Linked DNA regions of Kineococcus sp. NBC_00420. The protein of the gene in region 2 interacts with the protein of the main gene of each other region in a pairwise test. Links are inferred from orthologs where the notes say so. Each region holds a gene or a part of one and is shown on either strand. Other genes may lie near its edges. The genes, in order: OG218_RS04770, dnaE, OG218_RS17035 and rplL.

What was found.
Region 1: the proteins of dnaE (region 2) and OG218_RS04770 interact in binary tests that used the Escherichia coli proteins (3 or more experiments, as listed by UniProt). The link is inferred for Kineococcus sp. NBC_00420 from one-to-one orthologs.
Region 3: the proteins of dnaE (region 2) and OG218_RS17035 interact in binary tests that used the Escherichia coli proteins (3 or more experiments, as listed by UniProt). The link is inferred for Kineococcus sp. NBC_00420 from one-to-one orthologs.
Region 4: the proteins of dnaE (region 2) and rplL interact in binary tests that used the Escherichia coli proteins (3 or more experiments, as listed by UniProt). The link is inferred for Kineococcus sp. NBC_00420 from one-to-one orthologs.

What each region holds. Positions count from the first base shown.
Region 1 is NZ_CP107930.1:963,527-970,881, reverse strand. What follows is about bases 9-2,831. They hold OG218_RS04770 (pyridoxal phosphate-dependent aminotransferase), read right to left. Parts: upstream 2,088-2,831; coding sequence 930-2,087; downstream 9-929. Other genes in these bases: rpsB (30S ribosomal protein S2), read left to right, coding at 2,424-2,831; OG218_RS04775 (TraR/DksA family transcriptional regulator), read right to left, coding at 595-933; OG218_RS04780 (murein hydrolase activator EnvC family protein), read right to left, coding at 9-499. Outside these bases: more of OG218_RS04780, read right to left, coding at 1-8; more of rpsB, read left to right, coding at 2,832-3,383; tsf (translation elongation factor Ts), read left to right, coding at 3,497-4,324; pyrH (UMP kinase), read left to right, coding at 4,511-5,272; frr (ribosome recycling factor), read left to right, coding at 5,343-5,900; OG218_RS04745 (phosphatidate cytidylyltransferase), read left to right, coding at 5,924-6,814; 23S rRNA (adenine(2503)-C(2))-methyltransferase RlmN, read left to right, coding at 6,856-7,355. UniProt on the Escherichia coli protein: Shows aminotransferase activity with methionine and histidine as substrates, and to a lesser extent also with phenylalanine.
Region 2 is NZ_CP107930.1:4,880,093-4,888,735, reverse strand. What follows is about bases 2,454-6,564. They hold dnaE (DNA polymerase III subunit alpha), read right to left. Parts: upstream 6,206-6,564; coding sequence 2,654-6,205; downstream 2,454-2,653. Other genes in these bases: OG218_RS23850 (RluA family pseudouridine synthase), read right to left, coding at 6,313-6,564; OG218_RS23860 (hypothetical protein), read right to left, coding at 2,454-2,657. Outside these bases: hisD (histidinol dehydrogenase), read right to left, coding at 1-866; OG218_RS23870 (LON peptidase substrate-binding domain-containing protein), read left to right, coding at 919-1,599; ybaK (Cys-tRNA(Pro) deacylase), read left to right, coding at 1,610-2,110; more of OG218_RS23860, read right to left, coding at 2,178-2,453; more of OG218_RS23850, read right to left, coding at 6,565-7,236; lspA (signal peptidase II), read right to left, coding at 7,229-7,792; OG218_RS23840 (TraR/DksA family transcriptional regulator), read right to left, coding at 7,877-8,350; OG218_RS23835 (DivIVA domain-containing protein), read right to left, coding at 8,577-8,643. UniProt on the Escherichia coli protein: DNA polymerase III is a complex, multichain enzyme responsible for most of the replicative synthesis in bacteria. This DNA polymerase also exhibits 3' to 5' exonuclease activity. The alpha chain is the DNA polymerase catalytic subunit.
Region 3 is NZ_CP107930.1:3,456,474-3,463,918, forward strand. The notes cover bases 4,523-7,435. They hold OG218_RS17035 (DNA polymerase III subunit gamma and tau), read right to left. Parts: upstream 7,119-7,435; coding sequence 4,926-7,118; downstream 4,523-4,925. Other genes in these bases: recR (recombination mediator RecR), read right to left, coding at 4,523-4,890. In the rest of the region: OG218_RS17005 (potassium channel family protein), read right to left, coding at 1-637; OG218_RS17010 (hypothetical protein), read left to right, coding at 740-1,183; OG218_RS17015 (aspartate-semialdehyde dehydrogenase), read right to left, coding at 1,249-2,328; OG218_RS17020 (aspartate kinase), read right to left, coding at 2,325-3,620; OG218_RS17025 (DUF5063 domain-containing protein), read right to left, coding at 3,714-4,298; more of recR, read right to left, coding at 4,291-4,522. UniProt on the Escherichia coli protein: Part of the beta sliding clamp loading complex, which hydrolyzes ATP to load the beta clamp onto primed DNA to form the DNA replication pre-initiation complex.
Region 4 is NZ_CP107930.1:3,685,532-3,688,246, reverse strand. It holds rplL (50S ribosomal protein L7/L12), read right to left. Parts: upstream 1,693-2,715; coding sequence 1,309-1,692; downstream 1-1,308. Other genes in the region: rplA (50S ribosomal protein L1), read right to left, coding at 2,651-2,715; rplJ (50S ribosomal protein L10), read right to left, coding at 1,763-2,335; rpoB (DNA-directed RNA polymerase subunit beta), read right to left, coding at 1-899. UniProt on the Escherichia coli protein: The binding site for several of the GTPase factors involved in protein synthesis (IF-2, EF-Tu, EF-G and RF3). Is thus essential for accurate translation.

The DNA.
Region 1 (7,355 bases), 3.9 Mb from region 2 along the record:
CCCGCAACCGGCCCAGCGGGTCCAGGTAGCGGTCACCGTCGCGCAGGCCGAGGTGCAGGCAGTCGGTCGCGCAGTGCGCCGGCCCCGACAGCGTCCCCAGCGGTTGACCGGCCCTGACCCCGTCCCCGCTCGACACCAGTGGGGCGAGGGGTTCGTAGGTCGTCCGGAGTCCGTCGGCGTGCAGCACCACCACGACCTCCCGGCCGGCCACCGACCCGGCGAACGTGACCGTCCCGCCGTCGACGGCGACGACCGGCTGGCCGGGGGACGCGGCGAGGTCGACCCCGCGATGACCCGCCTCGTAGCGACCGACGTGCTCGAACTCCCGCAGCACCCGCGGCGGCTCCACCGGCCACACCCAGGACCCGACGACCGCGAGCGTCGTCGGCGGGGACGCCGGTGCGGGGACGGTGGTCACCACCACCCCGGCCATCCCCCCGGCCAGCCCCACCGCCGAGGCGAACGCGACGAGACCGGTCGGGACGGCGGAGGGCAGCACCGGGACAGCCTCACCCGCCGAGCACCCCGTCGAGCGTCCCGGCGGACCGGCCGGGCGTGGTCTGTGGACGGCGCGACCCTGTGCACGGGTCGTCGTCACCGTCGTCCGGCGCACTCCACGCACGTCGTGGTCCACGGCCGGGCCGCGAGCCGTTCCGGGGCGATCGCCCGCCCGCAGACCGCGCAGGTGCCGAACCCCGGGTCCCCGACCCGTGCGAGCGCGTCGTCGAGGGCGTCGAGGCGCTCGCGCACCTGCGCCAGCACGGCCGCGACCTGAGCCCGCTCGAACGCCGTCGTCGAGCCCTCGGGGTCGTGCTCGTCGTCGGCCGTGCCCTCGGCGGCCGCCTCCAGCGCACTGGCGAGCTCTCGCTCCAGCCCGGCCGCCCGCACCGCCGCGTCGGCCCGTTCCGCCCGCAGCGTCTCGCGCAGGCTCACCGCGAGCGCAGGGCCTGCAGCCGGTCGCAGGCTTCCTCCAGCACCGCGTCGGACTTGCAGAACGTGAACCGGACCAGCGGCTCGACGGCCTGCGCGGCAACGCTCCCCGGTTCGCAGAACGCCGACACGGGGACCCCCACGACCCCGGCCAGGTGGGGGAGTTCGCGGCACAGCGCGGTGCCGTCGGAGTGACCGAGGGGTCGCGGGTCGGCGACGACGAAGTACGTCCCGGCCGGGACGGACACCGCGAACCCGGCCGAGCGCAGCCCGGCGACGAGCAGGTCGCGCCGCCGTTGCAGGTCGCCGGCGAGCTCGGAGTAGAAGGAGTCCGGCAGTGCCAGCGCCGCCGCGACCGCCGGCTGGAACGGGCCGGCGTTGACGTAGGTGAGGAACTGCTTGACGGTGCGGACCGCGGCGACCAGCGGCGCCGGGCCGCTGACCCAGCCGACCTTCCAGCCCGTCACGGAGAACGTCTTCCCCGCCGAGGACACCGTCAGCGTCCGCTCGGCCATCCCCGGCAGGGTCGCCACGGGGACGTGGACGCGGCCGTCGAAGACCAGGTGCTCGTACACCTCGTCGGTCACGACGACGGCGTCGAACTCGACGGCCAGGGCGGCGACGGCCGCGACCTCCTCGGCGGAGAGCACCGCCCCGGTCGGGTTGTGCGGGGTGTTCAGCAGGACGACCCTCGTGCGCTCGGAGAACGCCGACCGCAGCCCGTCGCGGTCGAGGACGAACCCGTCGGGACCGGGGAGGAGGGGCACCGAGCGCTGCACGGCCCCGGCGAGGGCGATGACGGCGGCGTAGGAGTCGTAGGTCGGTTCGAGCACCACGACCTCGTCGCCGGGTTCGCACAGCGCCAGCAGGCTCGCGGCGACCGCCTCGGTGGCCCCGGCGGTGACCAGGACCTCCGACGTGGGGTCGAGGGCGAGCCCGTAGAAGCGGCGCTGGTGCTCGGCGACCGCCTCGAGCAGCGCGGGGACGCCGATGCCCGGCGGGTACTGGTTGTGGCCCGAGCGGATCGCGGTGACGGCGTCGTCGAGGATCGAGGCGGGGCCGTCGGAGTCGGGGAAGCCCTGCCCCAGGTTGACCGCCCCGGTGCGCACCGCGAGCGCGGACATCTCGGCGAAGATCGTCGGCCCGAAACGTCGCATGCGGGAGACCACGGGACTCCCCGCCGGAGTCGTCGCGGGGGCCGGGGAGGGCGCCGACGCGCCGCGGTCGAGACCAGTGCTCACGCGTCGTAGACTACGGGGGCACCCGGTACGCGCTCCGTGGCAGCGGAGTCCTCGGACTCCCGACCTCGGTGCCGCGTCCAGGGTGACATCGCGTCCCCGCTCCCTGCTCCGACGCAGGGGGAAGCACCCTTTCGGTCCACCCGGTCCACCGGGTGGTGGGGTGCGCCACGAGGACCAGGCGCGGCGAGCCGACCGGCACGCTGCGGACGAACCGATCGGCCCCGAGCGGGGCCGACACGAGGAGGACCACCCATGGCCGTCGTGACGATGCGCCAGCTGCTCGAGTCCGGTGTGCACTTCGGACACCAGACCCGCCGCTGGAACCCCAAGATGAAGCGCTTCCTCTTCACGGAGCGCAACGGCATCTACATCATCGACCTGCAGCAGTCGCTGTCGTTCATCGACCGCGCCTACGACTTCGTGAAGGAGACCGTCGCCCACGGCGGTTCCATCCTCTTCATCGGCACCAAGAAGCAGGCTCAGGAGTCCATCGCGGAGCAGGCCGCCCGCGTGGGCATGCCCTTCGTGAACCAGCGCTGGCTCGGCGGGATGCTGACCAACTTCCAGACCGTCTCCAAGCGGATCGCGCGCATGCGTGAGCTCGAAGAGGTCGACTTCGACGACGTGGCCGCCTCCGGCCTCACGAAGAAGGAACTGCTGGTCCTGAGCCGCGAGTACGCCAAGCTGACCAAGACCCTCGGCGGCATCCGCGACATGACCAAGGTCCCCTCCGCGGTGTGGATCGTCGACACCAACAAGGAGCACCTCGCCGTCGACGAGGCGAAGAAGCTGAACATCCCCGTCGTCGCGATCCTCGACTCCAACTGCGACCCCGACGACGTCGACTACCGCATCCCCGGCAACGACGACGCGATCCGTTCCGTCACGCTGCTGACCCGCGTCATCGCCGACGCCGTCGCTGCGGGCCTGCAGGTCCGCCACGGTGGCAAGTCGGAGTCCGACACCGAGCCGCTCGCGGCCTGGGAGCAGGACCTGCTCGCCGGCAGCGAGGGTGAGCAGTCCGGTGGCTCCGAGTCCACGGCCACCGCCGAGGCCTCCACCGCTCCGGAGGCCGCCGAGGCCGAAGCCGCCGAGGGCCAGCCGGCCGAGGTCGCTGCCGAAGCGCCCGAGGTCGACGCCGCCCCCGAGGCCGACGCTGCCCCCGAGGCCGACGCTGCGGCCGAGCCCGCCGAAGCCGCTGCCCAGGCCTGAGGCCCGCAGCACCTGACACAGGACGCCTGTGGTGACGCCCCGGGCCGTGAGGCCCGGGGCGTCCGCGCGTCCGCTCCACCCGAGAACCCCGATGGACGACGAGAGGAACGACCGTGGCTGCGTACACCGCCGCTGACGTCAAGGCGCTGCGCGAGAAGACCGGCGCGGGCATGCTCGACTGCAAGAACGCGCTCGTGGAGTCCGAGGGCGACGTCGAGAAGGCCATCGAGCTGCTCCGCATCAAGGGCCAGAAGGGCGTCGCCAAGCGCGAGGACCGCGACGCCTCCAACGGTCTGGTCGTCGTGCACACCGAGACCGGTCTCGGCGTCATGGTCCAGCTCAACTGCGAGACGGACTTCGTCGCCAAGAGCGCCGGCTTCGTCGCCCTCGCCCAGCAGGTGCTCGACCAGGCCGTGGCCGTCAAGGCCACCGACGCCGAGTCGCTGCTGGCCTCGGAGCTGGACGGCAAGAGCGTGCAGGTGGTCCTCGACGAGGCCAACGCGACGATGGGCGAGAAGATCGTCCTGGCCCGCGTGGCCCGCGTGGAGGGCACGCACGTCTCCGCCTACCTGCACCGCACGGCGAGCGACCTGCCGCCGACGATCGGTGTGCTCGTGGCCCTCGACGGGGCCAACGAGGAGGTCGGCAAGGACGTGGCGATGCACGCCGCGGCCATGAGCCCGGTCTACCTCACCCGCGACGAGGTCCCGGCCGAGAAGGTCGAGAGCGAGCGCCGCATCGCCGAGGAGACCTCGCGGGCGGAGAACAAGCCCGAGGCCGCCCTGCCGAAGATCATCGAGGGTCGCGTGAACAGCTTCTTCAAGGACAACGTCCTGCTGGAGCAGCCGTTCGCGAAGGACCCGAAGACGACGATCACCAAGCTGCTGGCCGCGGCGGGCGTGAACGTCACGTCGTTCGCGCGCTTCCGCGCCGGCGCCTGAGCACCACCGCAGTGACGTGGACGGGGCGGGGAGCCCGACGAGAGTCGGGTCTCCCCGCCCCGTTCGCGCGTCCGGGCGTCCCGTCCGGACCAGTGGCGGGTCACTGAGCGTGACCCGCGCACCGCGTCTGGGGCAGACTGCCCCGACACCGCCGACCGACCCCTGCACCCCCCGAGGAGCCACCGCGTGAGCGAGCCGAGCCTGACCGTCGACCTCGAAGCCGGCACCGTGCAACCGCGCCCGGCCTACCGACGGGTGCTCCTCAAGCTCTCGGGCGAGTTCTTCGGCAACGGTCAGGTCGGTGTCGACCCCGACGTCATCTCCGAGGTGGCCCGCGAGATCGCCGGGCCCGTCAAGCAGGGGGTGCAGGTCGCCATCGTCGTCGGTGGCGGCAACTTCTTCCGCGGCGCGGAGCTGTCCCAGCGCGGGATGGAACGCAGCCGTGCCGACTACATGGGCATGCTCGGCACCGTGATGAACGCCCTGGCCCTGCAGGACTTCCTCGAGCAGCAGGACGTCTCCACGCGCGTCCAGACGGCCATCACGATGGGTCAGGTCGCCGAGCCGTACATCCCGCGCCGCGCGATCCGGCACATGGAGAAGGGCCGCGTCGTGATCTTCGGCGCGGGTGCCGGCATGCCCTACTTCTCCACCGACACCGTCGCCGCCCAGCGGGCGCTGGAGGTCCGCGCCGACGTGGTCCTCATGGCGAAGAACGGTGTCGACGGTGTCTACACGGGCGACCCGCGCACCGACCCGAACGCCACCAAGATCGACACGATCAGCTACGCCGAGGCGATGCGCAAGAACCTGCGCGTCATCGACCAGACGGCCTTCAGCCTCTGCATGGACAACCGCCTCCCGATGATGGTCTTCGGGATGGAGGGCCAGGGCGTGGCGCGCGCCCTGCGGGGTGAGAGGATCGGCACGCAGGTGATCGCCGACTGAGCCCGCCGGGCGGATCGACGGCACCACAGGCGGACAGCACGCGCCGGACGCAGGACGAAAGGGACCACCCGTGATCGACGACACGCTCCTCGAGGCCGAGGAGAAGATGGAAAAGGCGATCGAAGTCGCCAAGGGCGACTTCGGTGCCATCCGGACGGGCCGGGCCAACGCGGCGATGTTCCACAAGATCATGGTCGACTACTACGGTGCGCCGACCCCGCTGCAGCAGCTGGCCAGCTTCCAGATCCCCGAGGCGCGCTCGGTGCTCATCACCCCCTTCGACCGGGCGGCGATGACCGAGATCGAGAAGGCCCTGCGCAACTCCGACCTCGGGGTGAACCCGGGCAACGACGGCAACGTCATCCGGATCGTGCTGCCGCAGCTGACCGAGGAACGCCGCAAGGACTACATCAAGATCGCGCGCACCAAGGCCGAGGACGCCCGCGTCTCGCTGCGCAACGTGCGCCGTCGGGCCAAGGAGGAGCTGGACCGCATCGTCAAGGACGGTGAGGCCGGCGAGGACGAGGTCGCGCGGGCGGAGAAGGAACTCGAGTCGGTCACCAAGCGCCACGTCGACGCCGTCGACGACCTGCTGAAGAACAAGGAAGCCGAACTGCTCGCCGTCTGAGCGACGGGGACGCGAGGCGCGACGTGACGGGCGAGACGACGGGGACCCCGACGACGGGGACCCCCCACCCTCCCAGGGCTCCCCGGCGGGCGGGCCGCAACCTGCCCGCCGCCATCGGCATCGGCGTCGGCCTCGGTGCCGTGGTCGTGGCCAGCCTGTTCATCCGGCGTGAGGCGTTCGTCGTCTTCACCAGCGTCGCGGTGCTCTACGGCTGCGTCGAGGTGGTGCGGGCGTTCCGCGCGCGCCACCTGCGGGTCCCGGTCCTGCCCCCCGTGGCGGGCACCCTGGCCATGGTGCCGGGGGCCTACCTCGGCGGGGGCGAGACGTTGTTCGTGGCCTACGCGCTCACGGTCTTCGCCGTCATCGTCTACCGCCTGCTCGGTGACGGCGGCGACCACGGGGCGGTGACCACCGTCCCCGCCGTGCGCGACGTCGCCGGCGGCATCTTCATCGTCAGCTACGGCCCGCTGCTGGCCGGTTTCGCGATGCTCATGCTGGCCGCCGACCAGGGGCCCTGGCGGGTTCTCGTCTTCGTCATCCTCGTGGTGGCCAGCGACGTGGGTGGCTACGCGGCGGGGGTCCTGTGGGGCAAGCACCCCATGGCGCCGTCGGTGAGCCCGAAGAAGTCGTGGGAGGGGACGGCCGGCTCCGTCGTCGTCGGTGCCCTCGCCGGGGCGATCGCCCTGCCGTTGGCGCTGGGCGGGCCGTGGTGGGGCGGGGTCCTGCTCGGGGTCGTCACCGTCGCCGTCGCGATCCTCGGCGACCTGTCCGAGTCGATGCTCAAGCGCGACCTCGGCATCAAGGACATGGGCACGCTGCTGCCCGGTCACGGCGGGGTCATGGACCGCCTCGACTCGCTGCTGCCGGCGGCGCCGGTGGTCTACCTGCTGCTGCTCTGGCTCGTCCCGGCCTGAGCGCGTCGACGACACCTGCGGGCCCTTACCATGGAGTCACGATGACGACTCCTCCGGATGCCCCCACCCGTGAACCGCTGCCCCTGGCGCCTGCCGGCCCCGGCAAGCTGGTGATGGCCGCCCCCCGCCGCGGCAAGCCGCCGCGCCACTTCGTCGACCTCGAACCCGAGGAACGCGGCCCGGCGATGGTGGAGCTGGGGGAGAAGGCGTTCCGCGGCAAGCAGCTCGCCACGCAGTGGTTCGAGCGCCTCGAGGACGACCCGGCGAAGATGACGGACCTCCCGGCCGCGAGCCGCGACCGGATCGCGGCGGCGCTGCTGCCGACGGTGCTGACGCCGATCCGCACGCTCACCGCCGACGCCGGCAAGACGATCAAGTCGCTCTACCGGATGCACGACGGTGCCCTCGTCGAGTCCGTCCTCATGCGCTACAAGAACCGCGACACCATCTGCATCTCCAGCCAGGCCGGCTGCGGGATGAACTGCCCGTTCTGCGCCACCGGTCAGGCGGGTCTGACCCGCAACCTCTCGACGGCCGAGAT
Region 2 (8,643 bases):
ACGGCGTCCGCGAGCGCCACCGACGGGGTGATCAGGACGGCGGCGGCCATCGGGTCGTGCTCGGCCTGGCTGACCAGGTCGGCGGCGACGTGCACGGGGTCGGCGGTGTCGTCGGCGAGGACGGCGATCTCGGTGGGGCCGGCCTCGGAGTCGATGCCGACGACGCCCTGGACGTAGCGCTTGGCGGAGGCGACGTAGATGTTGCCCGGACCGGTGACGACGTCCACGGGCGCGACGACGACGGTCCCCTCGGCGTCACGGGCGCCGTAGGCGAACATCGCGATGGCCTGGGCCCCACCCACGGTGTAGACCTCCTCGACGCCCAGCAGCGCGCAGGCGGCCAGGATCGTCGGGTGCGCGGAGCCGCCGAACTCCTTCTGCGCCGGGGTGGTGACGGCGATGGAGGCGACCCCGGCGGCCTGGGCCGGGACGACGTTCATGACCACGCTGGAGGGGTAGACCGCGCGCCCGCCCGGGACGTAGAGCCCGACCCGCCCGACGGGGATCCAGCGTTCGGTGACGGTGCCGCCGGGCGCGACCTGCGTCGTGGTGTCGGTGCGGCGCTGGTCGTCGTGCACCAGCCGCGCCCGCCGGATCGACTCCTCCAGCCCGGCCCGCACCTGCGGGTCGAGGGCCGCCAGCGCGTCGGTCAGGGCCCGGGCCGGGACCCGGACGTCGGTGATGGCGACGCCGTCGAAGCGTTCGGTGAGCTCGAGGAGGGCAGGGACGCCGCGGGTGCGCACGTCCTCGCAGATCGGGGCGACGGTCGCGATGGCGGCGGCCACGTCGACGTCGGCGCGCGGGACGATCGACCGCAGCGCCATGGCGTCGAGGGTCGTTCCGCGCAGGTCGGTGCGGGCCAGCAGGGGGGGCGTCACGGTGGGTCAGTCTAGAGCGCGTGGGCCGTAGGGTGGCCGCGTGCCGCAACGTCTTCCGCTGTTCCCGCTGGGAAGCGTCCTCTTCCCCGGACTCGTGCTGCCCCTGAACGTCTTCGAACCCCGCTACCGGCTGCTCGTGCAGGACCTGGTGGCGGGCGCCGAGGACGAGGACGCCGTCCGCGGTTTCGGGGTCGTGGCGATCAAGGCGGGGCACGAGGTCGGCGAGGGCAACGCGCAGGCCCTGCACGAGGTGGGCTGCGTCGCCCTGCTGCGCGAGGTGACCGAGACCGAGGACGGCCGCTACGAGCTGGTCACCGTCGGCGCCAGCCGGTTCAAGGTCGTCGGGATCGACGAGTCCGCGGGGACGCCGTACCTGACGGGGCTCGTCGAGCCGTTCGGGGACGACGACACCGAGGACGACGAGGACGAGGGCGGTCTGCAGCTTCTCTCGGCGGCCGTCGCCCGCCGCTTCGAGGAGTACCGCGAGGTGCTGGACATCGGCGGCGCCGAGGCGCCGGAGGACCCGCGCGTCATGTCCTACCTGGTCGCGGCCGCGATGGTCCTGTCCCTGGACCAGCGCCAGGCCCTCCTCGAGGCACCCGACACCGCGACCCGGCTGCGCACCGAACTCGCCGTGCTGAAGCAGGAGATCGCGTTGGTCGAGACCTTCGGCGCGGTTCCCGCGACGGAGCTGCCGGACCTCCCCGCGAACCCCAACTGACTCCGGCGCCGTGGCCAGGAAGAACGCCGACTCCGGCACGCCCGCGCTCAGGCTGCTGAACGAGCGCGGAGTCGTACACACCCTGCACCCCTACGACCACGAGGCGCACGACGGTTTCGGGGACGAGGCCGTCCGTGCCCTGCAGGCCGCCGGGGTGGACGTCGACGAGCACCGGGTCTTCAAGACGCTGCTCGCCGACGTCGACGGCCGGCTGGTCTGCGCCGTGGTGCCCGTCGCCGGGATGCTGGACCTCAAGGCGCTCGCGAGCGCGGCCGGCGGCAAGAAGGCCGTCATGGCCGATCCGGGCCGGGCGCAGCGCAGCAGCGGCTACGTCGTCGGCGGGATCAGCCCGCTGGGGCAGAAGACCGCTCTGGCCACGTTCGTGGACGAGAGCGCGGAGTCGTACGAGACGGTCCTCATGAGCGCCGGACGGCGCGGGCTGCAGGTGGAGCTGGCTCCCGCGGACCTGGTGGCCGCGACGGCGGCGACGGTGGCCGCGATCAGCCGGTGAACGACGTCGACCCCGCACGGGGTGTCGACGAGCCCGTGGACGAGCGGGACACCGGTGAGGCTCGTCGTCAGGGTGTCCTGGTCCAGTCGAGCAGGGACTGGACCAACGTGGTCAGCGCCACGACGGCGGCGACGACGAAGGGCTGCACGAGCAGCGCGACCCACGCCTGCAGGGTGACGTGCGCGGCGTTCTCGGTGTTCGTGGGGGGCAGCGAGGTGGCGAGGCCGGCGGCCAGCAGGGCACCGGCGACGGCCCCGGCCAGCGCCGTCGCGAAGAGGACGAGGGGCCTCTCCCCGGCGCGGCGGACGACGACGATCCCGGCGGCCAGGCCGACGAGGCCGGTGAGGACGGAGAACACCCCGTCCCGGGCGATCGGGTACACCGACGTCGAGGTGACGACGGGCTCCCCCACCATCCACGTCGCCGGGTGGCGGGTGACGGCCCACCACACCACGCCGACCACGAGCCCCAGCACCGCCTGCCCGAAGAGCAGCACCAGCGGGAGGCGGCCCGACCGCTGCGCAGCACCGGGGAGGGTCGTGCTCACACCAGGCACGCCGGGCCGAGGAGTTGCTTGAGGTCACCGAACAACGCCGGGCTGGGCGTCACCCGCAGCGAGTCGTCGAGACGCATGAGCGTGCCGGCCCCGCCGCCGCTGCGGGTGAGGCGCAACCGGACCTCCGTGGACCCCTTGTGGGTCTCGAGGACCGTCTTGAGCTGCTCCACGACGGGCGCGGTGCACTTCGCGGTGGGCAGGGTGACCGTCACCGGAACCCCGTCCGTGCTGGAGATGTCGGGCACGGTGAGGCCGGAGGCGTAGATCGTGGGGACCTCGTCCCGACGGTTCAACCGGCCCTTCACGACGACGACGAGGTCCTCGGCGAGCAACTGCGCGACGTCCATGTAGGACTGGGGGAAGAACAGGCACTCGATGGCCCCGGCGAGGTCCTCGACGGTGACGATGGCCCAGTAGTTGCCCTGCTTGGTCGTCTTGCGCTGCAGGCCGGTGATCATCCCCGCGATGGTGATCTGCGACCCGTCGGGACGGGACTCGTCCTCCAGCAGGGACGAGATGGACATGTCGGAGGCATTGGCCAGCAACCGCTCCAGCCCGAAGAGGGGGTGGTCGGAGACGTAGAGGCCGAGCATCTGCCGTTCGTGGGCGAGGAGTTCGGCCTTCTCCCACTCGGGGATGTCGGGGATCTCGACCTGGAACCCGCTGGCCCCGTCGTCGTCACCGCCGAGCCCGGCGAAGAGGTCGAACTGGCCGATGGCCTCGTTGCGCTTGACTCCGACGACGGCGTCCACGGCGTCCTCGTGCGTGGCGACCAGCGCGCGACGGACGTGGCCGAGGGAGTCGAAGGACCCGGCCTTGATGAGGGACTCGATGGTCCGCTTGTTGCAGACGACCGCGGGGACCTTGGTGAGGAAGTCGGTGAACGACTCGAAGCGGCCCTTCGCCTGGCGGGCCTCGACGATCCCGTCGACGACGTTGGCGCCGACGTTGCGGATCGCGGTGAGCCCGAAGCGGATGTCGGTACCGACCGCGGTGAAGTTCGCGCTCGACTCGTTGACGTCCGGCGGGAGCACCTGGATGCCCATGCGACGGCACTCGTTGAGGTACAGCGCCGACTTGTCCTTGTCGTCGCGCACCGAGGTGAGGACGGCGGCCATGTACTCCGCCGGGTAGTTGGCCTTGAGGTAGCCCGTCCAGTAGGAGACCAGGCCGTAGGCCGCCGAGTGCGCCTTGTTGAAGGCGTAGTCGGAGAACGGGACCAGGATGTCCCAGAGCGCCTTGACGCACTCCGTGGAGAACCCGTTGTCCAGCATCCCCTTCTCGAAGCCGACGTACTCGGCGTCGAGGACCTCGCGCTTCTTCTTGCCCATCGCGCGGCGCAGCAGGTCGGCGCTGCCGAGGGAGTACCCGGCGACCTTCTGCGCGATCGACATGACCTGCTCCTGGTACACGATCAGGCCGTAGGTCGTGCCGAGGATCTCCTTGAGGGGTTCCTCGAGCTCGGGGTGGATCGGGGTGATCGGCTCCTGGCCGTTCTTGCGCCGGGCGTAGGCGGTGTGCGAGCCCGCCCCCATCGGTCCCGGGCGGTACAGCGCACCGACGGCGGAGATGTCCTCGAAGTTGTCGGGGCGCATGAGGCGCAGCAGCGAGCGCATCGGGCCGCCGTCGAACTGGAACACCCCGAGCGTGTCGCCACGGCCGAGCAGTTCGAACGTCGCCGGGTCGTCGAGCTCGAGGGCGTCGAGGTCGACGGGGTCCTTGCCGTTGGCGATGACGTTCTTCAACGCGTCGTCGAGGATCGTGAGGTTGCGCAGGCCGAGGAAGTCCATCTTGACCAGCCCGAGCGTCTCGCACGTCGGGTAGTCGAACTGGGTGATGATCGCGCCGTCGGCTTCGCGCTTCATGATCGGGATCAGGTCGATCAAGGGGTCCGAGGACATGATGACGCCGGCCGCGTGCACGCCCCACTGGCGCTTCAGACCCTCGAGACCACGCGCGGTGTCGACGACCTTCACGACCTCGGGGTCGGACTTGTAGAGCTCGCGGAACTCCCCCGCCTCGGAGTACCGCTTGTGGTTGGGGTCGAAGATCCCGGCCAGCGGGATGTCCTTGCCCATCACGGCCGGCGGCATCGTCTTGGTGATCCGGTCGCCCATGGAGAAGGGGAACCCGAGGACGCGCGAGGAGTCCTTGACGGCCTGCTTGGCCTTGATCGTGCCGTAGGTGACGATCTGCGCGACGCGGTCGGTGCCGTACTTCTCGACGACGTACTGGATGACCTCACCGCGGCGACGTTCGTCGAAGTCGACGTCGAAGTCGGGCATGGACATGCGCTCGGGGTTGAGGAAGCGCTCGAAGAACAGACCGTGGCGCAACGGGTCCAGGTCGGTGATCCCCATGGCGTACGCGGCCATCGACCCCGCGCCCGAGCCACGGCCCGGCCCGACCCGGATGCCGTTCTCCTTGGACCAGTTGATGAAGTCGGCGACGACGAGGAAGTACCCGGGGTACCCCTTGGAGACGATGACCTCGATCTCGTACTCCGCCTGCGCGCGGACGTCGTCGGGGATGCCGCCCGGGTAGCGGTGCGCCAGCCCGGTCCAGACCTCCTTGATGAACCAGCTCTCCTCGTTCTCCCCCTCGGGGCAGGGGAAGCGCGGCATGTAGGCACCGGTCGACTCGGTGAAGGAGACGTCGCAGCGCTCGGCGATGAGGAGGGTGTTGTCGCAGGCCTCGGGGTGGTCGCGCCACACGTGGCGCATCTCCGCGGGGCTCTTGAGGTAGAACTCGTCGGCGTCGAACTTGAAGCGCTTCGGGTCGGCCAGCGTCGAGCCGGACTGCACGCAGAGCAGCGCCTCGTGCGCCTTGAAGTCCTCGGCCTTGGTGTAGTGCAGGTCGTTGGTGGCCAGCAGCGGCAGGTCGAGGTCCTTCGCGAGCTTCAGCAGGTCGTCCTGGACGCGGCGCTCGATGTCGAGGCCGTGGTCCATCAGCTCGCAGAAGAAGTTGTCCTTGCCGAAGATGTCGCGGTACTCCGCGGCGGCCTTGCGGGCCTCGTCGTACTGACCGAGCCGCAACCGGGTCTGGACCTCACCCGAGGGGCATCCCGTCGTCGCGATGAGCCCGGAGGAGTACTTCGAGAGCAGCTCGCGGTCCATGCGGGGCTTGTAGAGGAAGCCCTCGAGGCTGGCCAGGCTGCTCATCTTGAAGAGGTTGTGCATGCCGGCGGTGTTCTCGGCCAGCATCGTCATGTGGGTGTAGGACCCGGCACCGGAGACGTCGTCGCCGGAGCGGCCGTTGGGGTCGCCCCACTTCACGCGGGTCTTGTCCTGGCGGGCGGTGCCCGGCGTGAGGTAGGCCTCGACCCCGATGATCGCCTTGACCCCGTGCTTCTTGGCGGTCTTCCAGAAGTCGTAGGCGCCGAAGACGAAGCCGTGGTCGGTCGTCGCGACCGCCGGCATCCCCATCTCCGCGGCGGTGCGGAACAGGTCGTCCACCTTGGCCGCACCGTCCAGCATCGAGTACTCGGTGTGGACGTGCAGGTGGGCGAAGGAGTCGCCGCTGGACGAACCGGATGCCATGGGGGTGCGCCTCCAGGTGGGTCGGCCGGCCGGGTGGGCGCCTGGCCGTGCCTGTCGATGGTAAGTGCCGGCCCGGACACGGACCCGACCCGACACACGTCCGCGCCTCAGTCGGCGAGGCGCTCCAGGGCGGTGGCCAGGTCGAGCGGGTAGCTGCTCGTGAACTCGACGGGCCGGCCCGTCCCCGGGTGCTCGAAACCGAGCCGGACGGCGTGCAGCCACTGGCGCTGCAGGCCGAGACGGGCCGCGAGCGTCGGGTCGGCGCCGTAGCTCATGTCCCCGACGCAGGGGTGGCGCAGCGCGGAGAAGTGAACACGGATCTGGTGGGTGCGCCCCGTCTCCAGGTGCACCTCGCAGAGCGCGGCGGAACGGAAGGCCTCCATCACCTCGTAGTGGGTGACGGACGGTTTGCCCTCGGCCATGACCGCGAACTTGTAGGTCCCCCCGGGGTGGCGACCGATGGGGGCGTCGATGGTGCCGCGCAACGGGTCGGGGTGGCCCTGGACGAGCGCGTGGTAGACCTTCTCGACCGTCCGCTCCTTGAAGGCGCGCTTCAGGGCGGAGTAGGCGTGCTCGCTCTTGGCGACCACCATCAGACCCGACGTGCCGACGTCGAGGCGGTGCACGACCCCTTGGCGTTCCGCCGATCCCGACGTGGCGATGGTGTACCCCGCGCCCATCAGCCCGCCGACGACGGTCGGGCCGGTCCAGCCGGGGCTGGGGTGGGCCGCCACCCCGACGGGCTTGTCGACGACGACGAGGTCGTCGTCGTCGTGCACGATGGTCAGCCCGTCGATCACCTCGGCCACGGCGGTCGGTGCGCCGACCGGGTCGGGCACCTCGACCTCGAGCCAGGACCCGGCGGTGAGGCGGTCGGACTTGCCGACGGCGCGGCCGTCGAGCAGGACCCCACCGGTGGCCGCGATCTCGGCGGCGCGGGTGCGGGAGAACCCGAGGAGTCGGGACAGGCCCGCGTCGACGCGCTCCCCCTCGAGACCGTCGGGGACCGGGAGACTGCGCTGTTCAGGCATCGTTCGCCGCTTTCTCGGGGCGCGTCTCGCGGGTGCCGTCGAGGCCCACCCCGCGGATCGCGAGGATGGCGATGAGGACGGCCGCGACGCAGATGCTCGAGTCCGCGACGTTGAAGATCGGCCAGTGCGGCAGCTGCAGGAAGTCCACGACGTGCCCGCGGGCGAACCCGGGTTCGCGCAGCAGCCGGTCGGCGAGGTTGCCGGTGGCGCCGGCGAGCAGGAAGCCGAAGGCCAGGGCCCAGGCGGTGCTGCGCAGCTTGCGGGACAACCGCACGACCACGACGACGACCGCCGCGGCGAGGACGGTGAAGATCCAGGTGCTGCCGGTGGCGAAGCTGAACGCCGCTCCGGGGTTGCGGATCAGGTGGAACTGCAACACCTTGCCGACGAAGGGCTGCACCACACCGGGTTCGAGGTTCGCGACGGCGAGGACCTTGGTGACCTGGTCGAGGGCGAAGACGACCACCCAGACGAGGAAGGTCCACAGCGTGCGGCGGGGGCGCCGGGCGTCGGTCCCCGGGGGGGACGGCTCCGGGGATCGAGAGGCATCGGTCATGGCGACCTCAGTCTCCCACGCCCCGCTCCCCCTCCCGGTCCGCGATCCCGCCGGTCGCCCGGCCGGCTCACGGACCGGGGAGGCTCAGCGGCGTTCGGCGCGGGACTTGCAGGTCATGCACTGGGTGACGCGCGGGAAGGCCTGCAGGCGCGCCTTGCCCACGGGGCCGCTGCAGGACTCGCACACGCCGAAGACCCCCGAACCCATGCGGACCAGTGCGCGCTGGGTCTGCTCGAGCAGGTCACGGGCGTTGTTGGCGATCGTCATCTCGTGCTCGCGACCGGCCGTGGTGGCACCGTGGTCGACCTGGTCGTCGCCGGCCCCCTCGCCGCCGGAACGGACCAGCGCGGAGAAGGACGAGTTGGCGTCGTCGAGCTGGTGGGTGAGGCGGTCGATCTCGCTCTGGAGTTCCGCGCGGACCTCGTCGAGCTCGGCCGGGGTCCAGGCCTCCTCGGAGTCCTTGACCGGCAACTCACGCACCGCAGCGGCGCGGACGGCCCGTCCGGTGATCCCCGTGGACGCTCCCGCGGTCGCGGTTCCTGCAGACACCCCGTGCATGGTGGTCCCCCCTCGTCGAGCGCGGCGGCCGTTGCCGCGTGCGGGAGACACTAGGGACTATCACCCTCCGTAAGCAACCGGAAACGGAAAGTCGCCGAAATTCGACTGTTCGGCCGGTCCGGACGGTGATCACGGAGTGTCACGACATCGGAACGACGCGGGAACGACGACAGCCGCCGACCCCCGGGTCACGGGGAGCGGCGGCTGTCGGGCCGGTGCGACTGGGTCAGCGGATGACCGCGTCGTCGGGAACGACGCGCGCGACACGACGCAGGTCCTCGAGCTGGGTCGCG
Region 3 (7,445 bases), 1.4 Mb from region 2 along the record:
TCGCCAGGATGGCGGTGTCGTCGCGGTCGACGGCGACGACGACGGTGCGGGCGCGGTCGGCGAGCGCCGTCACCAGCGTCTCCGAACGGGTCACGTCGCCGGTGACGCTGAGGTAGCCGTCGCGGCCGGCGTCGGCCGTGGCGGTGGGGCTGCGGTCGACGACGAGGACGCGGTCGGCCGGCAGGCCCTTCAACCGCAGCTCGCGGACGGCGTTGCGCCCCTTCGTTCCGTAGCCCAGGACGATGACGTGGTCGCGCATGCGGGCCCTCCACCGCGCGAGGCGGATCTCCTTGCGGGAGCGCTCGGTGAGCGCCTGGATCGTGGTGCCGACGAGGATGACGACGAACAGGATGCGGACCGGGGTCACGAACAGCGCGTTGACCAGCCGGGCGCTGTCGCTCACCGGGACGATGTCGCCGTAGCCGGTCGTGGAGAGCGTGACGGTCGTGTAGTACAGCGCGTCCAGGGACGAGAGCGACCCGTCGACGCCGTCGCGGTAGCCGCCGCGTTCGAGGTAGACGACCACCCAGCAGACCACGACGAGCAGCAGGGCCAGCCCCAGGCGCAGCGCGATGGCGCGCAACGGCGACACCGGGCGCCCGGCGGGCAGGCGCAGGCGCGCTGATCGTTCGGTCACGACCTGAGTCTGCTGGATCACGGGGGCTCCGCCACCTCCGGGGGCAGACACGCAACGTCACCCCCTGTCAGGATGTCGGTCGGGGCGATCGAGGGGGAGCACGTGAGCGGGTATCAGCAGGGCCCGTCGGAGGACGGCAGTTCGTGGCAGGACCCGCACGCGCAGCAGCCCTGGCAACCGGCGCCGCCGCCGAACGCCGGGATGCAGCCCTACCAACAGCCCTACCCCCAGCCGTACCCCCAGCCGTACCCACCGCAGAACCGGGTCGTCGTCGTGCCGGTCAAGACGCCCGGGTTGGCGGTGCTCTTCTCGTTCCTCTGGCTCGGCGCGGGGAACTGCTACGCCGGGCAGGTCGGGCTGGGGGTGGCGCTGATCATCGCCCAGGTGGTCTGCGCGCCGCTCTCGGCGATCCTCGCCTCGGTCACCCTGGGGTTCTCGTTGCTCATCACGGTGCCGATCTGGATCGTGGCCTTCGTGGTGTCGGCGATCACCGGGTACAGCGCCTGCAAGGAGCACAACCGGAGCCTGGGGTTCCCCCACTACTAGGCCTGCGTCACCCCGAACGGGAAGGGCCCGTCCGGTGATCCGGACGGGCCCTTCGTCGTGCGGGGTCAGGTGGTGAGTTCCCGCGCGATGAGCTCGGCGATCTGCGCGGTGTTCAGCGCGGCGCCCTTGCGGAGGTTGTCGCCGCAGACGAAGAGGTCGAGGGTGTTCGGGAAGTCCAGCGCCTGCCGGATGCGGCCGACGACGGTCGGGTCGCCGCCCACGGTGTTGGCCGGGGTCGGGAAGATCCCGTTCGCGAGGTCGTCCTGCACCTCGACGCTCGGGGCGGCTTCGAGCTTCGCGGTCGCCTCGGCCACCGACACGGGCCGCGCGAACGTCGCGTGCACCGCGAGGGAGTGCGTGGTCTGCACCGGCACCCGGACGCAGGTCGCGGAGACCTTCAGGTCGGGGATCCCGAGGATCTTGCGGGACTCGTTGCGGACCTTGAGCTCCTCGCTCGTCCAGCCGCCGTCCTTGAGCGAGCCCGCGACGGGGATCACGTTGAGGGCGAGGTGGGTCGGGAACGGGGAGTCGTCACCGAGCTTGGTGGAGATCGCCGCGGCGGTGTCGCCGGCCGTGGAGCCGAGGGTGCGCTCGCCCGCGACGACCTCGAGCTCGTCGTAGAGGCGGTCCACGCCGGGCTGCCCGGCGCCCGAGGCCGCCTGGTAGCTGGCGACGACGAGTTCGGTGAGCTGCCACTCCTCGTGCAGGGCGCCGAGGGCGTCCATCATCGTCAGCGTCGTGCAGTTCGGGTTCGCGATGATGCCCTTGTGGCGGTTCCGCGCGGCCGCGCCGTTGACCTCGGGGACCACGAGGGGGACCTCGTCGTCCATCCGGAACGCGCCGGAGTTGTCGACGGCGACGGCGCCGCGCTCGGCGGCGATCGGCGCCCACACCGCGGAGACCTCGTCGGGGACGTCGAACATGGCGACGTCGACCCCGTCGAAGACCTCGGGGGTGAGTTCACGCACGACGACGTCCTCGCCGCGGACCCGCAGGACCTTGCCGGCGGAGCGGGCGGAGGCGACGAGACGGATCTCGCCCCACACGTCGGGGCGCTCGGAGAGGATCCCGAGCATGACGGTGCCGACGGCGCCGGTGGCCCCGACGACGGCGAGGGTGGGTTTGCGACTCCCGTTGGATGTCATCGTCCGGTACCTCCGTAGACCACGGCTTCTGCTTCCCCGTCGAGGCCGAACGCGGTGTGGATCGCGCGCACGGCGTCATCGAGCTGGTCGAGGCGGGTGACCACCGAGATGCGGATCTCCGAGGTCGAGATCATCTCCATGTTGATGGCCTCGGTGCCCAGCGCCTCGAAGAACGTCGCGGAGACCCCCGGGTGCGACCGCATCCCGACGCCGATCAGCGAGACCTTGCCGATCTGGTCGTCGTACTCGACGCGCTCGAAGCCGATCGCGGCCTGCGCCTTGTCCAGCGCGGCGATCGCCGTCGACCCCTCGGCCTTGGGCAGCGTGAACGAGATGTCCGTGCGCCCCGACGCCCCGGCGGCGACGTTCTGCACGATCATGTCGATGTTGATCTCGGCCTGCGCGACGGCCTTGAAGATCGCCGCGGCGGTGCCCGGGTTGTCCGGGACCCCCACGACGGTGATCTTGGCTTCGCTGCGATCGTGCGCGACACCGGAGATGATCGGCTGTTCCACGGGTTCCTCCCCGGTTCGGTGGGTGCTGAAGGCGGCGGGGACGGGGGAGTCGGTGACCCAGGTCCCCTCGTGCGGGCTGAAGGAGCTGCGCACGTGGATGGGGAGGTCGTAGTTCCGCGCGTACTCCACGCAGCGGAGCATGAGGATCTTGGCGCCGTTGGCGGCCATCTCCAGCATCTCCTCCGTCGCGATCCGGTTGATCTTCCGGGCCGTCGGGACGATGCGCGGGTCGGCGGTGTAGACGCCGTCGACGTCGGTGTAGATCTCGCAGACGTCGGCCTTCAACGCCGCCGCGAGCGCGACGGCGGTGGTGTCGGACCCACCGCGACCGAGGGTGGTGATGTCCTTGGTGTCCTGGCTGACGCCCTGGAACCCGGCGACGATCGCGATGGAACCCTCGTCGAGCGCGGCGCGGATGCGACCGGGCGTGACGTCGATGATGCGGGCCCGCCCGTGCGAGGAGTCGGTGATGACCCCGGCCTGGGAACCGGTGAAGGAGCGCGCCTCCAGCCCGAGGTTGGAGATCGCCATGGCCAGGACCGCCATCGAGATCCGCTCGCCCGAGGTCAGCAGCATGTCCAGCTCGCGGGCGGGCGGGCGGGGGCTGACCTGTTCGGCGAGGTCGATGAGGTTGTCGGTGGTGTCGCCCATCGCCGAGACCACGACGACGACCTCGTGGCCGGCGCGCTTCGTCGCGGCGATCCGCTTCGCGACACGCTTGATCCCCTCGGCGTCAGCGACCGAGGAACCGCCGTACTTCTGCACCACGAGAGCCACGACGGACGATTCTACGGAACGTCCTGCCGTGCTCCGGGCCGTGCCCAGCCCGCCGTCCCGCAGCTGTGCACGGTGTCCACCCGAGGACGCCCCTCAGGGGTGGAGTGCGTCGAACTCCGCGTCGGAGACCGTCTCGGAGTCCACGTCGAGGCGCAGGTGGGCCAGCAGCGACTGCAGGACGCGCAGCGCCGCGGTGGCCCGCAGCCCCCAGGAGGAGAGGTAGGAGAACTGCCACCACCACAGCGCCTCGGTGACGTCACCGCGTTCGTGGTGGCGCAGGCCGTGCTCGAGGTCGGCGGCGACGCTGGCGAGGTCGTCGGACAGCGCCCCGCGGACGAGCTTGGCGTCGGTCAGCGGGTCGACGACGTCGGCGTAGTCGTCGAGACCCTCCAGGACGTTCGCGAGCCCCGCGCGGACGGGGTCGACGTCCGGGTCCGGGCCGGCGTCGGGTTCGTAGCGCCGCGACGGGACGACGTCGGCGACCGCGCCGAGGCGGGCGCCGCTCACGAGCGCCTGGCTCACGGCGAGGAGCAGGACCGAGAGCGCGGTCGAGTCCATCCGCCCGGTCGCGACCTCGGTGACGGTCGAGAGGTAAGCGCGGGCGTCCGCGGCCGTGGTGGCGGCGAGTTCCGCGAGCTCGTCGCTCACGGTCTCGGGTGCGGGGTGCTGCTCAGCCATCGAGGGACCTCCGTCCAGCGAACGCTCGTCCAAGGGTCACTTCGTCTGCGTACTCCAGGTCCCCGCCCACCGGCAGGCCGGAGGCGAGTCTCGTGACCCTCAGACCCATCGGCTTCAGCAACCGCGCCAGGTACGTCGCGGTCGCCTCCCCCTCCAGGTTCGGGTCGGTCGCGATGATCGTCTCGGTGACCGTGCCGTCGGACAAGCGGGACAGCAGCTCCCGCATGCGCAGGTCGTCGGGACCGATGCCCTCCATGGGACTGATCGCGCCCCCCAGCACGTGGTAGCGACCCCGGAACTCCCGGGTCCGCTCGATCGCGACGACGTCCTTGGACTCCTCGACGACGCAGATGACCGTGGGGTCGCGACGGGGGTCGCGGCAGACCCGGCACAGCTGTTCCTGCGCGACGTTCCCGCAGACCTCGCAGAACCGGACCTTGCTCTTGACCTCCGTCAGGACGTCGGCCAGCCGCTTCACGTCACCGGCGTCGGCGGCGAGCAGGTGGAAGGCGATGCGCTGCGCGCTCTTCGGTCCCACGCCGGGGAGGCGACCGAGCTCGTCGATCAGGTCCTGGACGACTCCTTCGTACACCCGTCGAGACTACGTGCCCGCGACGACACCGCCGGTCACCTCTCGTCGGTGGAGATGATCTTCCCGCCGAGGATCTGCTCGACGACCGCCGTGCCGACGAGCTGGGAGTCCTCCTCGGCGTCCTCGTCGTCGCGGCTGGGGGTGTCCTCCTCCACCGGGGCGGGCGGCGTCGGCTCGGGCGGCGGGGCGGCCGCCGCGGCGACCATCGCGCGTCGACTGGGACGGGAGAGCTGTTCCTCGCCCGGGTCCTCGAGGGGTTCCTCGGGCGGCGGGACGTCGTCGTAGTAGGCGTTGCCGCCGCCACTCGGCGCGGGAGCCGAGGTCCCGGGCGGGGGACTGACCGGGTCCGGGGTCGCCCGGGCGACGGGCTGCGGCGCAGCCTGCTGGGCGGGTGCCTGCTGCGGGGCCGGACGCTGGGCGGGCTGGGCGGGGGCCTGCTGCTGACGGTTCGGCGTCGACCAGCCGCCGCGGGCCGGACGGGCCTGACCGCGACCGCCGCCGGACTCGCCACCGCCACCGGTGGCCCCGGCGGCCTGCACCCGGGCCTCGATCCCCGTCACCTGGATGAGGGCCTCGGCCACGAACCCCGCGTGGTTGCCGCTGCTGAAGGTCTGGGCCAGGCCGGGGGTCTTGAACTGCAGGACGAGGACCCCGTTGCGGTGGTCCTCGACCCGGGCGCTCTCCGAGACCAGCGCCCAGGTGACCCGCTTCATCGACTTCAGCTTGTCGAGGACGTCGGTCCACAACCGCCGGACCGTCTCGACCTCGCTGCCACCGCTCGGGGCGGCGTCGGCGACGGGGGCCTGGGCACCGGCGGGTTCGGGGGTCGGGGCCTCGGCCCGGGCAGGCGCCTCGCCGGGGGTCCGGGCGGCGGGCCACGCGTCTGCGGGCGGCCGCTCCTGAGCGGCAGGGCGTTCGGGCGCCGGTTCCACCGGGGCGGCGACGGGTTCGGGGCGAGCGGGTTCCGCGCGAGCGGGTTCGGGGGCGCGCACGGGTTCCGCGCGGACCGGTTCGGGGGCGCGCACGGGGTCGGGTTCGCCCCGGGGGGCCGGCGCGGTCGCCACCGGGACCCCGGCGCTGAACCGGCGTTCCATCCGGTCCATCCGCGCACCGATCCCGCCGTCGGCGTCGACCCCCGGCAGCAGCAGCCGCGCGCACAGGAGTTCCAGCTGCAGGCGGGGCGAGGTCGCCCCCGTCATCTGTTCCAGCCCGGCGGCGACGACGTCGGCCGCGCGGGAGAGCTCGGCCCGTCCGAGGTGGGAGGCCTGCGCCTTCAACCGCTCCAGGGCGTCCTCGGGCACGGCGAGCGCGTCGGCCGCGGAATCACCCACGGCGGCGACGATCACCAGGTCCCGCAGCCGTTGCAGCAGGTCGTCAGCGAAGCGACGGGGTTCCTGGCCGGTGTCGACGACCTTCTCGACGGCGCGGAACACCGTCGCGCCGTCGCCGGCGGCGATGGCCTCGACGACGTCGTCGAGCAACGAGGCGTGGGTGTAGCCCAACAGGCTCACCGCGATGTCGTAGGTGACGCCGTCGTCCCCGGCCCCGGCGATGAGCTGGTCGAGCACCGACAGGGTGTCGCGCACGGATCCGCCGCCCGCGCGCACGACGAGCGGCAGCACGCCCTTGCCGATCTGGACCCCCTCGCGCTCGGCGAGTTCCCCCAGGTAGGGCGTCAACCGGCCCGGGGGGACGAGGCGGAAGGGGTAGTGGTGGGTGCGCGAGCGGATGGTCGTGAGGACCTTGTCCGGTTCCGTCGTCGCGAAGATGAACTTCACGTGCGGCGGGGGTTCCTCGACGGTCTTCAGCAGCGCGTTGAAGCCCGCCGCCGTGACCATGTGGGCCTCGTCGAGGATGTAGACCTTGAACCGGTCCCGGGCGGGGGCGAAGGAGACCCGTTCGCGCAGGTCGCGGGCGTCGTCGACCCCGTTGTGGCTGGCCGCGTCGATCTCGACGACGTCGATGCTGCCCGGCCCGCCGTTGGCGAGGTCCTGGCAGGAGTCGCAGGTGCCGCAAGGGGTCGCCGTCGGGCCCTGCGCGCAGTTCAGGCAGCGCGCCAGGATCCGCGCGCTCGTCGTCTTGCCGCACCCCCGCGGCCCCGAGAAGAGGTACGCGTGCGTGATCCGGCCCTTGCTCAACGCCTGCATCAGCGGAGCGGTGACGTGCTCCTGGCCGATGACCTGCTCGAACGTCTCGGGCCGGTAGCGGCGGTACAGCGCGGTCGTCACGGGGACGAGGCTAACCCGCGGTCCGGACACGGGGGACCGGTCCGGCGGAGGAGATGAGGGACCCCCCGCACACCCGCCAGGGCCCACCTACCCTTGCTGCCTTCCGGCCCTGGGGGGGTTCAGCGGGATGACGCCGCACGAGGGGTCTGCAGATCACTGTACGAGACGATCGCGACGCGGTCCAACCGCCCTCCGCCGCCCGCCCCGGTCGGAAGCACGGGTCACCGTCGGCTACGCTGGTGGCACTGGAGGATTCGCCTAGTGGCCTATGGCGCACGCTTGGAAAGCGTGTTGGGTTAACGCCCTCAGGGGTTCAAATCCCCTATC
Region 4 (2,715 bases), 1.2 Mb from region 2 along the record:
AGGTCGTAGCGCTTGGGGTTGAAGTACAGGTTGTCGAGCAGGTTGCGCGCGGCCTCCTGCGTCGGCGGTTCACCCGGGCGCAGCTTGCGGTAGATGTCCAGCAGCGCGTCCTCGACGCCCGAGGTGTGGTCCTTCTCCAGCGTGGAGATCATCGACTCGTAGTCGGCGAACTCCTCGCGGATCTGGGACTCGCTCCAGCCCAGGGCCTTCATCAGGACCGTGACCGACTGCTTGCGCTTGCGGTCGACGCGGACGCCGACGGTGTCGCGCTTGTCGATCTCGAACTCGAGCCAGGCACCGCGCGAAGGGATGATCTTCGCGGTCCAGGTGTCGCGGTCGGACGTCTTGTCCGGCACGCGCTCGAAGTAGATGCCCGGCGAACGGACCAGCTGCGACACGACGACGCGCTCGGTGCCGTTGATGACGAAGGTGCCGCGCTCGGTCATGAGCGGGAAGTCACCCATGAAGACGGTCTGCGACTTGATCTCACCGGTGTTGCCGTTGATGAACTCCGCCGTGACGAACAGGGGCGCGGAGTAGGTGAGGTCGCGCTCCTTGCAGTCGTCGAGGGAGTACTTCGGCGGCTCGAAGCGGTGGTCGCGGAACGACAGCGACATGGAGCCCGAGAAGTCCTCGATCGGGGAGATCTCTTCGAAGATCTCCTCCAGACCGGAGGTCGTCGGGACGGCGAGCCCACCGTTGGTGGAGGCCTCGACCCGGTCCTGCCAACGCTTGTTGCCGAGCAGCCAGTCGAAGCTGTCCGTCTGGAGCGCGAGGAGGTCGGGGACCTCCAGTGGTTCGTGGATCTTGCCGAAGGAGTATCGACCGGAGATCGTGCGCGGTGCCTTGTTGCCGATGTACGTGCGGTTCGGTGCGGACGCTGGAAGCGAGGCAGCCAAGAGTGGTCCTTCCACGGGCCTGCGAACTCTGTGCACTACCCGCCCCGCTCGGTCGTTCCCACGGCGACGACCGGCTATATGACTCTGGGCAGCGCAAAACAGCAGAGTACCCCCGATGGGCACGACTGTCCAACCCCCGGATCTGGCGATCCGGGCGCCGCGCGCCGGTGACCGCGAGCCCCCCGACGGCGACGTCGGCCCCGACGACGGTGTCGGGACGAGCAGGCGGTCGTGTTGACGACCGAGATGAGGATGTCCCCCCGACGCGTCCGCGTCAAGGCGACCCCCCGGGCGTGTGGGCAACTCGCCGAACCGGCCCCGGAAGTCGTCCGGGAACGCCGCAGGGGCGGCCGGACCGAGGTCCGACCGCCCCTGGGGCGTAGCGACCCGGGTCAGCCCCGGGCGGGGGTCACTTGAGGGTGACGGTGGCGCCAGCGGCTTCGAGCTGGGCCTTGGCCTTCTCGGCAGCGTCCTTGGCGACCTTCTCGAGGACGGGCTTGGGGGCACCGTCGACGAGGTCCTTGGCCTCCTTGAGGCCGAGGGAGGTCAGCGCGCGGACCTCCTTGATGACACCGATCTTCTTGTCACCAGCGGCCTCGAGGATGACGTCGAACTCGGACTGCTCTTCAGCAGCCTCGGCCGGCGCGCCGGCGACCGGGCCACCGGCCATCGCCACGGGGGCGGCGGCGGTGACGTCGAAGGTCTCCTCGAACTTCTTCACGAACTCGGAGAGCTCGATGAGGGTGAGTTCCTTGAACGCGTCGAGCAGCTCGTCGGTGCTGAGCTTCGCCATGAGGGCGGTCCTTCCTGAGTGTGTGGGTCCCGCGGTTCGCTGCGCGGGCAGGGGGGTGGGAGCTGGGAGCTCAGGCGTCCACGGTCTCGGCCACGGGGGCCTCGTCCGCAGCAGCCTCTGCGGGGGCGCCCGCAGCCTGCTTCTCCCGCAACGCTTCCACGGTGCGGACGGTCTTGGACAGCGGCGCCTGGAACAGCGACGCGGCCTTCGACTGGGTGGCCTTGAGGACACCGGCGACCTTGGAGAGGAGAACCTCGCGGGACTCCAGGTCGGCCAGGGCCTTGACGTCGTCGGCGCTGATCGCGCGGCCGTCGAGCACGCCGCTCTTGACGATCAGCTGGGGGTTGGCCTTGGCGAAGTCACGCAGACCCTTGGCCGCCTCCACCGGGTCACCGGTGATGAAGGCGATCGCGGAGGGGCCGGACAGCTGCCCCTCGAAGGCCGTGACTCCGGCCTCCTTCGCGGCGATGCTGGTCAGCGTGTTCTTCAGGACCGCGTAGGTCGTGTCAGGACCCAGCGCCGTCCGCAGGTTCGTGAGCTGCGCGACGGACAACCCCCGGTACTCGGTGAGCACCGCGGCGTTGGACTCCTGGAACAGAGCCGTGAGTTGCTTCACGGCGGCGATGTTCCTGGGCTTCGGCATGTGTGCCCTCCTTCCTCGTCTCGGGGGAAACCGGTCGACCCCGAAAGCACGAAACGCCCCGGCGCAGGTGCGCGGGGCGTCGGAGGGCGGCCACCAGGGCCACGATCGAAGCTCTTGCTCACCTGCGCAGGTCGCCCGCACTGCGGGGCCTTCAGCTACCAGCACCAGAGGTTCTGCACCAGAGGTGTGGGTAGCGACCGGCGGTCTTCGGTACTGGACAAGACTACACGCCGTGGACGGGTGGTCCTGACCGCACGACGCAGGGGCGGGACCCCGGAACGGGATCCCGCCCCTGCGGGGTGGTTCAGCGACGCGTCAGTTGACGGTCGCCTCCCCGGTGAGGTTGCGGGTCAGCGCGGGGTCGACCGGCACGCCCGGGC